DNA from 3 places in the Ruegeria sp. BF8 genome. Region 2 is predicted to be linked to each of the others. Evidence: riboswitches for the same ligand, from Rfam matches in the RefSeq annotation. Region 2 holds a riboswitch; each other region holds the start of a gene.
The links. Region 2 has a riboswitch for cobalamin ahead of ACR0LD_RS01905 (DUF1636 family protein). Riboswitches for the same ligand answer to the same signal wherever they lie in the genome.
Positions count from the first base shown of each region.

Region 1: another riboswitch for cobalamin. It lies ahead of ACR0LD_RS13290 (hypothetical protein); the one in region 2 lies ahead of ACR0LD_RS01905 (DUF1636 family protein).
Region 3: another riboswitch for cobalamin. It lies ahead of ACR0LD_RS15005 (DUF1636 family protein); the one in region 2 lies ahead of ACR0LD_RS01905 (DUF1636 family protein).

Region 1 covers NZ_JBQFTL010000003.1:539,354-542,623, forward strand. Annotated here, with positions in the region: gene ACR0LD_RS13280 (DNA polymerase III subunit gamma/tau) at 1-953, opposite strand, end outside; gene ACR0LD_RS13285 (protein-tyrosine phosphatase family protein) at 1,109-1,612, shown strand; gene ACR0LD_RS13290 (hypothetical protein) at 1,616-2,023, opposite strand; cobalamin riboswitch at 2,110-2,327, opposite strand; gene ACR0LD_RS13295 (TetR/AcrR family transcriptional regulator) at 2,356-2,889, opposite strand; gene ACR0LD_RS13300 (alpha/beta hydrolase family protein) at 3,013-3,270, shown strand, end outside.
Region 2 covers NZ_JBQFTL010000001.1:394,240-397,509, forward strand. Annotated here, with positions in the region: gene cobN (cobaltochelatase subunit CobN) at 1-660, opposite strand, end outside; gene cobW (cobalamin biosynthesis protein CobW) at 667-1,722, opposite strand; gene ACR0LD_RS01905 (DUF1636 family protein) at 1,725-2,108, opposite strand; cobalamin riboswitch at 2,191-2,395, opposite strand; gene ACR0LD_RS01910 (LysR family transcriptional regulator) at 2,468-3,270, opposite strand, start outside.
Region 3 covers NZ_JBQFTL010000004.1:274,365-277,634, reverse strand. Annotated here, with positions in the region: gene ACR0LD_RS15010 (hypothetical protein) at 167-466, opposite strand; cobalamin riboswitch at 1,112-1,319, shown strand; gene ACR0LD_RS15005 (DUF1636 family protein) at 1,423-1,821, shown strand; gene ACR0LD_RS15000 (ABC transporter ATP-binding protein) at 1,818-2,624, shown strand; gene ACR0LD_RS14995 (ABC transporter substrate-binding protein) at 2,621-3,270, shown strand, end outside.

The DNA.
Region 1 (3,270 bases), on a different contig from region 2:
ACGGTGGGATCTTCGGCTGCGTCGGGGGTGATCTTCACCACCGAGACCCAATGCGTGATTTCGGCCAGATCGCGCAACACCGCCAGCGGGTCGGCGCCCTCGGCATATTGCGCGCCCAGTTCGGTCAGGGCCCCGGCCGCATCGCCGCGCACGATCATGTCCATCAGGTCCAGCACGCGGCCCCGGTCGGCCAGTCCCAGCATCGCGCGCACCTGGTCGGCGGTGGTTTCGCCGGCACCATGGCTGATTGCCTGATCCAGCAGCGAGGTCGCATCCCGGGCCGAGCCTTCGGCGGCGCGGGTGATCAGTGCCAGCGCGTCATCCGAGATTTCCGCGCCCTCGGCGGTGGCGATCTTGCGCAGCAGGCCGATCATCACTTCGGGCTCGATCCGGCGCAGGTCGAACCGTTGGCAGCGCGACAGCACGGTGACCGGAACCTTGCGGATCTCGGTCGTGGCGAAGATGAATTTCACATGCTCGGGCGGTTCCTCCAGCGTTTTCAACAGCGCGTTGAAGGCGCTGGTCGACAGCATGTGGACTTCGTCGATGATGTAGATCTTGTACCGCGCGCTGGCGGCGCGATAGCGCACGCTGTCGATGATCTCTCGGATGTCGTTCACGCCGGTGCGGCTGGCGGCGTCCATTTCCAGCACGTCCACATGGCGACCTTCCATGATGGCCACGCAATGCTCGCACTGGCCGCAGGGTTCGGTCGTTGGGCCGCCATTGCCGTCGGGTCCGATGCAGTTCATGCCCTTGGCGATGATCCGGGCCGTGGTCGTCTTGCCGGTGCCGCGGATGCCGGTCATGATGAAGGCCTGCGCGATCCGGTCCGCCTCGAACGCGTTTTTCAGCGTGCGCACCATGGCATCCTGACCGACCAGGTCGGCAAAGGTTTCCGGGCGGTATTTTCGGGCGAGAACCTGATAGGCGGGGCTGGACTGTGTGGTCATGTCTGCTCTGACGGATTCGTACTGACGATGCAGGGTAGAGTTCCAGGTGCCCCGCGTCCACAGCACCGGTGCAGGTTTTTCGCTTTGGCGAGCGCGCGGTGTGAGGCATACTGCGCGGATCAAGTTCAATCAGCCAGTTTCGGGGGGAACGTCTGATGACAAATCTTGTGGTTCATGCATTGCAGGTGGGCGGCGGTACGCTGGCCCTGACCTCGGTTCCCGGCGGTGGCGGCGACTATGAGGGAGACCTGGACCTGATTTCAGCCTGGGCGCCGGGGCTGGTGATTTCGATGACAACCCTTGCCGAACTGGTTTCTGTGGGTGCGGGCGAATTGGGCTGTGACATTCATCGGCGCGCTTGTCGGTGGGCGCATCTTCCGGTCGCCGACTTCTCGGCGCCGTCGACCGAGATATCCGGCCGATGGCCCGAAGTCAGCGCCGCCGCCCGCCATGCGCTGTCGGGCGGCGGGCGGGTACTGGTCCACTGCCGGGGCGGTTGTGGGCGGTCTGGCATGGTTGTTCTGCGCTTGATGATCGAGAGCGGCGAGCAGCCGGAACAGGCCCTGAAACGCCTGCGGGCCGTACGCCCCTGCGCGGTTGAGACTGATGCTCAGATGGACTGGGCCGTCGCCCCAGCGCGCGAGGCACTGGCGACCTGACATTCAGGCGGTTGCGCGGAACTCGCGCTCGGCCCTGACCACGGGCATGATCGCCGTGGCCTGCAGCATCGCACAGGGTCGATCACTGATGACCTGCGCAGGCAGGGCGTCGCTCTGGTCGTCAAACAGCATGTCGGCGTAGGTATCAAGGCAGTCGGACGGGATGTCGGCGGCCGCTCCGCAATACACGCGGATCCGTTCGGGACGTGCATCGAACCGCGCCGTGCAGCCATGTTCGCAATGGGCCAGTTCGCTACTGCCTTCCACTTGGAAGTCGGGGGATGTAGCGGCCTGCGCCGTCGCCATTGCCTGCGCGATGGCCCGTGCCATGCGCGCCAATGCCGGGCAGGTCTTTCCGGTGCGCTGGCAGATGGTTGCCGCGAATTCATGGGTATCGGTCTTCCAAATCATGTTGCGCCCTCCGCGCGCTGGGCGAGGTGGATTTGGACAGACGCCGGTTTCAAGGCCAGACCCTGCCCGGACACCCCGTCCGAGTTTCGGTTTCACGTTTGATGGCAGGTCTCCTGACTTGCGGGTCTTTGCTTTGCCGACCTTCCCAACCTTGCGGTCAGTGGTATTTAGGCATCGCTCTCCGCCTACAGTTGCGGGGGCAGTCGCGGCCTTGGTCCGCTCCGGAGTTCCGGGTTGGACCGCACCGTGTTCCCTTTTCATCCCGGACCGAAACGGCACGGGAACCATCCACTCATCGCTAGCGGTGTATCCGGGATCGAGTCAAGACGGTTTCAGCCCGGTTGCCGGAGTGAGTTCCAAGGGAACAGATCAGGCAGTCTGCGCAGCACATTCGAATCCCTGCGGGCACGGGCCAATTGCCAGCCGCCTTGCATCACGATGAACAGGGTGTCCGCAGCATTTTCAGGGTCGGAAACTCCGAACCGCGCGGCGTGGTTTCGAACTTCGATGATCCAGCTTTCATACAGACGGTCGGCATGTTCCCGAAACGCGCGGTTGTCGGGGCTTTCGAACAGGGTGGCGGCGATCGGGCAGGTCTCCCATTGGGCCGAGGTGTCGAACAGCTTCGCGATCTTGTGGCACAGGGTGGTGACCCCGTCGCGAAAATCCGCGGCGTCGTCGAATGCCGCAGCGATCATGCTCAACATCCCGTCCGAGGCCCAACTGGCCGCCGCCAGGGCCAGATCCGGCTTGCCCTTTGGAAAATGGTGATAAAGCGAACCCTTGGGGGCTTGCGCTTCGGCCAGCAATTCCGCCAGACCGACACCGTTATAGCCCGAGCGCTGGAACAGTCGGGCGGCAGTCACGATCAGGCGATCTTTGGTGTTTGGTGGACGTTGGGTCATGCAGGCCAAATATTGACAGGCCTAGACCAATTGGTCCAGACACAAAGTATTAGACCGATCGGTCCAGAGTGTTTGGAGGCAAAGATGTTGGATTCGCAGCACGCGGTTGACGTGGAAGACTTTAAGTTTCCGTCGGGCCAGACCCAGCTGGCGGCGCGGCTTTACACTCCGGCGGTCGAGCCGCAAACCGTTGTTGTGCTGAACGGCGCAACGGGAGTGCCACGTGACTACTATCAGCACTTTGCTCGCTGGCTGGCCGCCGAGCGCGGTATGGCTTGCCTGACATATGATTACCGGGATTTCGAGCATTCGCTGACCGAGCGGCTGAAAGACTCGAAGGCC
Region 2 (3,270 bases):
GACCGGCGCGGTATCGGCCGCGGTCAGGTAGGCGCGGTAGAACGTCACGATGATGCGCCGGCCTTCGCCCGCGAATGCGTCCTCGGGCGCAATCACGCCGCGATCCGGGCACCACGCGCCGCAGTCGGGCAGAGTCTTAGCCCCCATCACCGGCCCGGCATAGAGCCCCGCCGCCAGCGCCATCTGCGCCAGCGCCGCCTGCGCGGCCACCTCGCCGCCGGTGTCGCACAGATGCGCCAGCCGCCGCAGGGTCGAGACCGGCAGGGTGGAATAGTCGTCCAGCCGCGGATCCTCGCGCCCGTCGGCGGGGAGCACCGCCAGCGCGATGCCCTTGGCCTGCGCCAGCGCCAGCACCTGCTGCAACCCGTAGGACCAATAGGGCACTCCGCCGATCAGCCGGATCAGGATGCCCTTGGCACCCTCCAGCGTCTGCTCGACATAGGTATCGACCGACAATGGGTGCTTCAGCGCCGTCAGGTTGGCCAGCCGCAACGAGGGCATCCGCCCCTCGGGCCCGCCGCCGCGATGCCAGCCGGCCGCGAAAGCACCCAGGTCGCTGTCCGAAAAGGACAGCACCACCAGATCCGCCGGGCTCTGGCCCAGATCGGTCGGGGTCTCGGTTTCTTCGAGCCCGTGGCTTTCGCGGAAGACGACGTGCATCGGTGCTTACTCGGCGGCCTCGGTGACGCCCGTCAGGATGCCGCGGATCTCGGCCTCGTCGATGTCGTCATGCTCGGCGATGACCACAAGGCGCGAGCGGCGCTCTTCCTCGGGTTTCCACGGGCGGTCATACTGGTGCCGCACCCGCGCGCCGACCGCCTGGACCAGCAGGCGCATCGGCTTGCCCTGAACGGCGGCATAGCCCTTGACCCGCAGGATGTTCAGCTCGTTCGCCAGACGCTCGATATTGGCGACCAGCTGCGCCGGGTCGGTCTGTTCTGGCAGCTCGACCACAATGCTTTCGAAATCGTCATGTTCGTGGTCGTCATGGCCATCGTGATGCGAGGGGCGGGCGTCCATGTCGTCCTCGGCTGCGGCCTCCAGCCCCAGCACCACGCGCACGTCCACCGCACCCTCGGCCACTTCGACCACGGGCAGGGGGCGGGGCGCCTCGGCGGCGATGATCTCGCGCGCCTTGGCCACGCCTTCGGGGCCGGCCAGGTCAGGCTTGGTCAGCAGGATGATGTCGGCGCACGCGATCTGATCCTCGAACACCTCGGACAGGGGCGTTTCGTGGTCGATCGAGTCATCGGCCATGCGCTGGGCATCCACCGCCGCGACATTCGGGGCGAAGCGGCCTGCGGCCACGGCCTCGGCATCGGCCAGAGCGATCACGCCGTCCACGGTGATCTTGGAACGGATGTCGGGCCAGTCGAACGCCTTGAGCAGCGGTTTCGGCAGGGCCAGACCGCTGGTTTCGATCAGGATGTGATCGGGGCGCGGGTCGAGCGCCATCAGCGCCTCGATCGTGGGGATGAAGTCATCGGCCACGGTGCAACAGATGCAGCCATTGGCCAGTTCCATGATGTTTTCCGCCGGGCAGTCGGGGATGGCGCAGCTTTTCAGGATCTCGCCATCGACGCCCACATCGCCGAATTCGTTGACCACCACGGCCAGCCGCTTGCCCTGCGGGTTTTGCATCAGATGGCGGATCAGCGTGGTCTTGCCCGAGCCGAGAAAGCCGGTGATGACGGTGACGGGAAGTTTTTCGAGGGTGCTCATGCTCAGGCTCCAATCGGGGGAATGCGGGCGGCGCAGTTCTTGCGGAAATGTTCAGGGCGGTCGCGCCATTTCACAAGGCCATCATCGGAGGCCAAATATTTGGTGGCGCCTTCGACGATGATCTCGACATGGTCGGATTCGTTCAGGTTTTCATAGACGAAGGTCCAGCGCGACGGCCCGCCGCGCAGAACGATAGAGCAGCCCTGATCGCAGTTCGACAGGCATTCGACCGGCTTCAGGGTGATGCCCGCGGGCAGGTCGGCGGCTGCCAGTGCCTTGTGCAGCAGCGTGCCGGGGCGCTGGGCGTCATCCTCGATGGGTAGCCCGCGTCGGCAGGTGGTGCAGACCAGCAGTTCAACTGGTGTGGTCTCGGTCACGTCTCTCATCCCCCCTCACTCGGTTGTCGGGGGACGGGGTATGCGCGGGCCACGTTGCGGACATGGGCCCGACACCGGAACACCCCGTCCGGTTTGTCTTCGGGCGTTGGCAGGTCTCCCGGCTTGCGGATGTCAGAGCGGCGCTCTGTCGGATGTCCCGCCTTCCCGGCCAGCAGCCAGTGGCATTTGGGCACCCTCTCCGGTCACGGTCGCGGGGGCGGCTGCGTTTGACGGAAAACCGCTGACGCATTCCCTTTTCATCTGCTTGCACAGACACCAACGCAAGCGACATGCGGCACGGGCAGGGGGGTTGTCAAGCGCGCGGGGCCAAGTGCCTCGCGTCGGATAGAAAAAGCGACTTGCCGGGATCAATCCGCGGCATCGCCGGCCAGCCGGTCGCGCAGCCAGGCCAGGAACAACTGGGCAGGGATGGACGGAGGCGCCGCGCTGACGCTGCGGATCAGATAATGCGACTGGGCAAAGGGAATCGCCGGCCCCGCAACCCGGATCGGCGCGCCCTGGGCGATGGCGTTGCGCGCGAACCGCTCCAGAACGGTGGCATAGCCAGCGCCGGCCATCACCAGTTGCAGCGCCGTGACGGTCGTATCCGCCGAATTACGCGCGGGGCGGTCGGGCAGGTCGGTGCCCGTGGCCTCGAAGTACCGCGCCCAGTTGTCCTCATACCCCAGAATGTGAATCAACGGGCCGTTTTGCAGGTCTGGCGCCGGGTCCTGCGCCCGGCAGACGGGCACCAGCCGTTCCGAGCACAGCTGTTCGGCCGCAACTCCGGGCCAGTCGCCATAGCCCAGCCGGATTTCCACGTCCACATCCGCAGGCGCGGCCGAGTCGTTCCAGATATGTGACACCAGCCGCACCGGGATCTCGGGGTGCTGGGCGCTGAACGCGGGCAGCTCGGCCGCGATCCAGTAGGTCATCGTCGATATCGCCGCCCGGATGGTCAGCGCCTGCCGCGAGGCGGGGCCGAACAAGCTGTTGGTGGACAGCGCAATATCCGACAGCGCCCGGCGCACGGTCAGCGCATAGGACTGGCCCAGCTCGGTCAGCGACAGGTGTCGGGCGTTGCGGGCAAAAAGCGGCTGCCCGAGGTCCGCCTCGAGCGAGCGGATATGCAGCGACACCGCCGTCTGGGTCAGGCCCAGTTCCTGCGCGG
Region 3 (3,270 bases), on a different contig from region 2:
TGGGTCTCGTTCCTGTCCAAACCAGCCAAAAGTGCCCGTCACAAACGCAAACAACGCCAACAGGTAAAGGGTCGCGAACGCGATGATGGTTATTCTGCAGACCAAGCCGGACCTCAGCGTATCAAGCCAGTGCTGCGCAGCCGATTTCGGCTACGCATCAAACCGGTCACAACGCGCCTTCGTCGCCCAGGAACTCGATACCAGCTGTCGCGCCATCACTGTAGGCAATACAATTCCACGGAGCCCGATCCTCTCCAACCCCAACGGTAACTTGTGTTCCAGCCTCGCTGAACGCGGATGAGAGCACGACCACTTGCGAATTGTTTGTTGTTTTGGCCACGTCTCGCAGACACGCCTGTTGGGCGGGGGTCAGTTCGGCAGGTGCGCTTGACGTGCTGGTGTCGTCACACGCCGCTAGCAGTACGAAACACGTCGCGCCTGAAATCATCATAGCTTTGTTAATCATTTTCTTCTCCTCACAGATTTGTTGATACTTTTGGAATAGGTGGTCTTATTTTGCGCGCTCACGTCTAAGCGGTCCCCGATTTTGCGGCCAATGACATGGCTGGCAGACAGATATTCTGCCGATCCCCGGGACCGTGAACAAAGCGTGCTGATGTTATGACATTATGGGTAAAAACCGGTGCGAACTTTCGCGGAAGGGTTCGTAAATTTAATCCCGGCACTGCGTCCTCCCAACGCTGATCTTCGTAAAATGCCTTCCGACCGCCAGCACTCACTCCAGCAGTCGGAAGGGCCCGACGAAACGGGCGACAGCGACAACAACGGAGGTAAAGCTAAAGTTGTGTCGAATTCGTATGTTTGAATCAATCACAGGATAAATCAATGATTTTTCCGCGCGTAAATTTTGTACGCTTTCCAACGATAGGCTTCTGCATTCAAAGGGAAAAGGCGAGGCCGCTCACGGAGGCTTGGCAGTCGGCCCGCTTGCGCCGCCGTGTTTCGGGACCTTCCGAGCTATCTTAATCCAGTTGGTCAAAACGACGTGATTCGCGGCCCGGTCTGTCGCTCAGGTGGTGCCGAAGGGTCGCCTGGATACCTCCATTACGCACCCGCCCAGAACGTCGTTGACAGTGCAACCCGACTCATGGATGAGATTTGCGCTGATGGTTCCCGATCGTTTCGGCGGTCGGGCAAAAGGGAATACGGTGCGGCGCCGTTCTGACGCCAATTCCGTGACTGCCCCCGCAACTGTAGGCGGTGTGCGACCCCCGGATGCCACTGGGCCGATAGGTCTGGGAAGGCGGGGCAAGCCATACATCGCGAGTCAGGAGACCTGCCATCATCAAACGCAACTCAACCCGGGCGGGGTGTCCCGGAAGGAGGCCAAGATGGCATTTTCGGCTTGCGCCGCTGACATGACTGGTTCCCTTTCCGTCCCGCGATTTCGCGGAGGGCGAAGTGAGCCGACAATCAACACATCACATCACGGTTTGCCTATCTTGCCGACCCAAGGGCGCAGCCGTACGCCCCGGGCCTGACCTGATCGGACGATTGCGCGCCGCGCTGGCCGAAGACGACGGTTTGGCAGGTTTTGACGTTTCCGGTGCGGCCTGCATGGCCGGGTGCACCCGACCCTGTACCGTCGCCTATCACGCGCCGGGCAAGGCATCTTACCTGTTTGGCGGCCTGACGTCTGAAGAGACCGGGGCATTGGTGGAATTCGCCCGGCTGTACCAGCAGTTGCGCGATGGATGGTGCAGCTCGGTCGACCGCCCGGCCGGGCTTCGCCACGCGACGCTGGCCCGCATTCCAGCCGCGATGGCTGCGTCTTCGGAAAATGCGGATTGCGCCTCATGAGCGCGCCTTTGCTGTCGGTGGATACCGTCACCTGGGCGCCGCGAAAACGAGCGCCGTTGGTGCTGCACGAGACCAGTTTTGCGCTGATGCGCGGGCAGGTCATGGGGGTTGTGGGGCCGAACGGTGCCGGCAAGACAACCCTTCTGCGGATGATCTACGGCTATCACCGTCCGTCCTCGGGCGACATTCTGGTGGACGGCGTGTCCGTCAAAAGAATGGCCCCCCGGGCGCTGGCGCGTCAGGTTGCCGCCGTGCTGCAGGAGCAGCCCTCGGATTTCGCGCTGACCGTGCGCGACGTCGTGGCGTTGGGACGTGTGCCGCACCGGTTAGGCCTGTCCACGCCCGGCAGTCGTGACCACCAGATCATCGAGTCCGCGCTTCACCGAATGGATCTGCACGGGTTTGCCGACCGTGGGCTGGCCACTCTGTCCGGCGGCGAGCGTCAGCGTGTGATGGTCGCCCGCGCCCTTGCCCAAGAGCCCCGGATTCTTGTGCTGGACGAGCCTACCAACCACCTGGACATCCGCAACCAGCTAGAGGTGTTGCGGCTGATCCGGGACCTCGACCTGACGATCGTCACCTCGCTGCACGATCTGAACCTGGCCGCCGATGTCTGCGACCGTGTTCTGATTCTGAAGAACGGTCGACCCTGCGGCTTTGGCCCAACCCAGACAGTGCTGAGTGACAGGCTTGTCTCTGACACGTTCGATGTCACCGCCCGGCAAGAGCAACTCAGCCTCAGTCACAAACCTCACCTGACCTATCAACTCCCCAATCCCCAACCAGAAGGAAGCTTGGAATGAAACCGACCACCCTAGTCCTGGGCTTGGCTTTGGCCGCCAATACCGCGATCGCGGAAACCACCATGCAAAGTTGCAATCGAACCGTCACCTTTGACGAACCGCCCAAGGCGGCGATCTCGAACGACGTGAACCTGACGGAAATGATGCTGGTGCTGGGCCTGGCCGACCGAATGGTGGGATATACCGGCATTTCCGGCTGGAAGACGTTGGACGAGGACATGCGCGCCGGAGTGCAGCAGCTGCCCGAGCTGTCGGCCAAGTATCCCAGCAAAGAGGTGCTGGTCGGCGCAGATGCCGATTTCTATTTCGCGGGCTGGAACTACGGGATGAAAGTGGGTGGCGAGGTGACGCCAGAGACGCTCGAACCTTTCGGGATCAAAGTCTACGAACTGACTGAAAGCTGCATCCATATCGGCGACAAGCCCAAAGCCAGCATGAGCGACATGTACAACGATCTTCTGAACCTCGGTCGTATCTTCGGTGTCGAAGACAGGGCGCAAAAGCTGGTCCAGGGATATAAGGCCGAACTTGCTGAGATCACATTCAGCCTGAATCCTTCGGACGAACCGCTGCGTGTCTTTGTCTATGACAGCGGCGAGGATACGCCGTTCACTGCCGGCCGCTATGCCATGCCGACCGCTCTGAT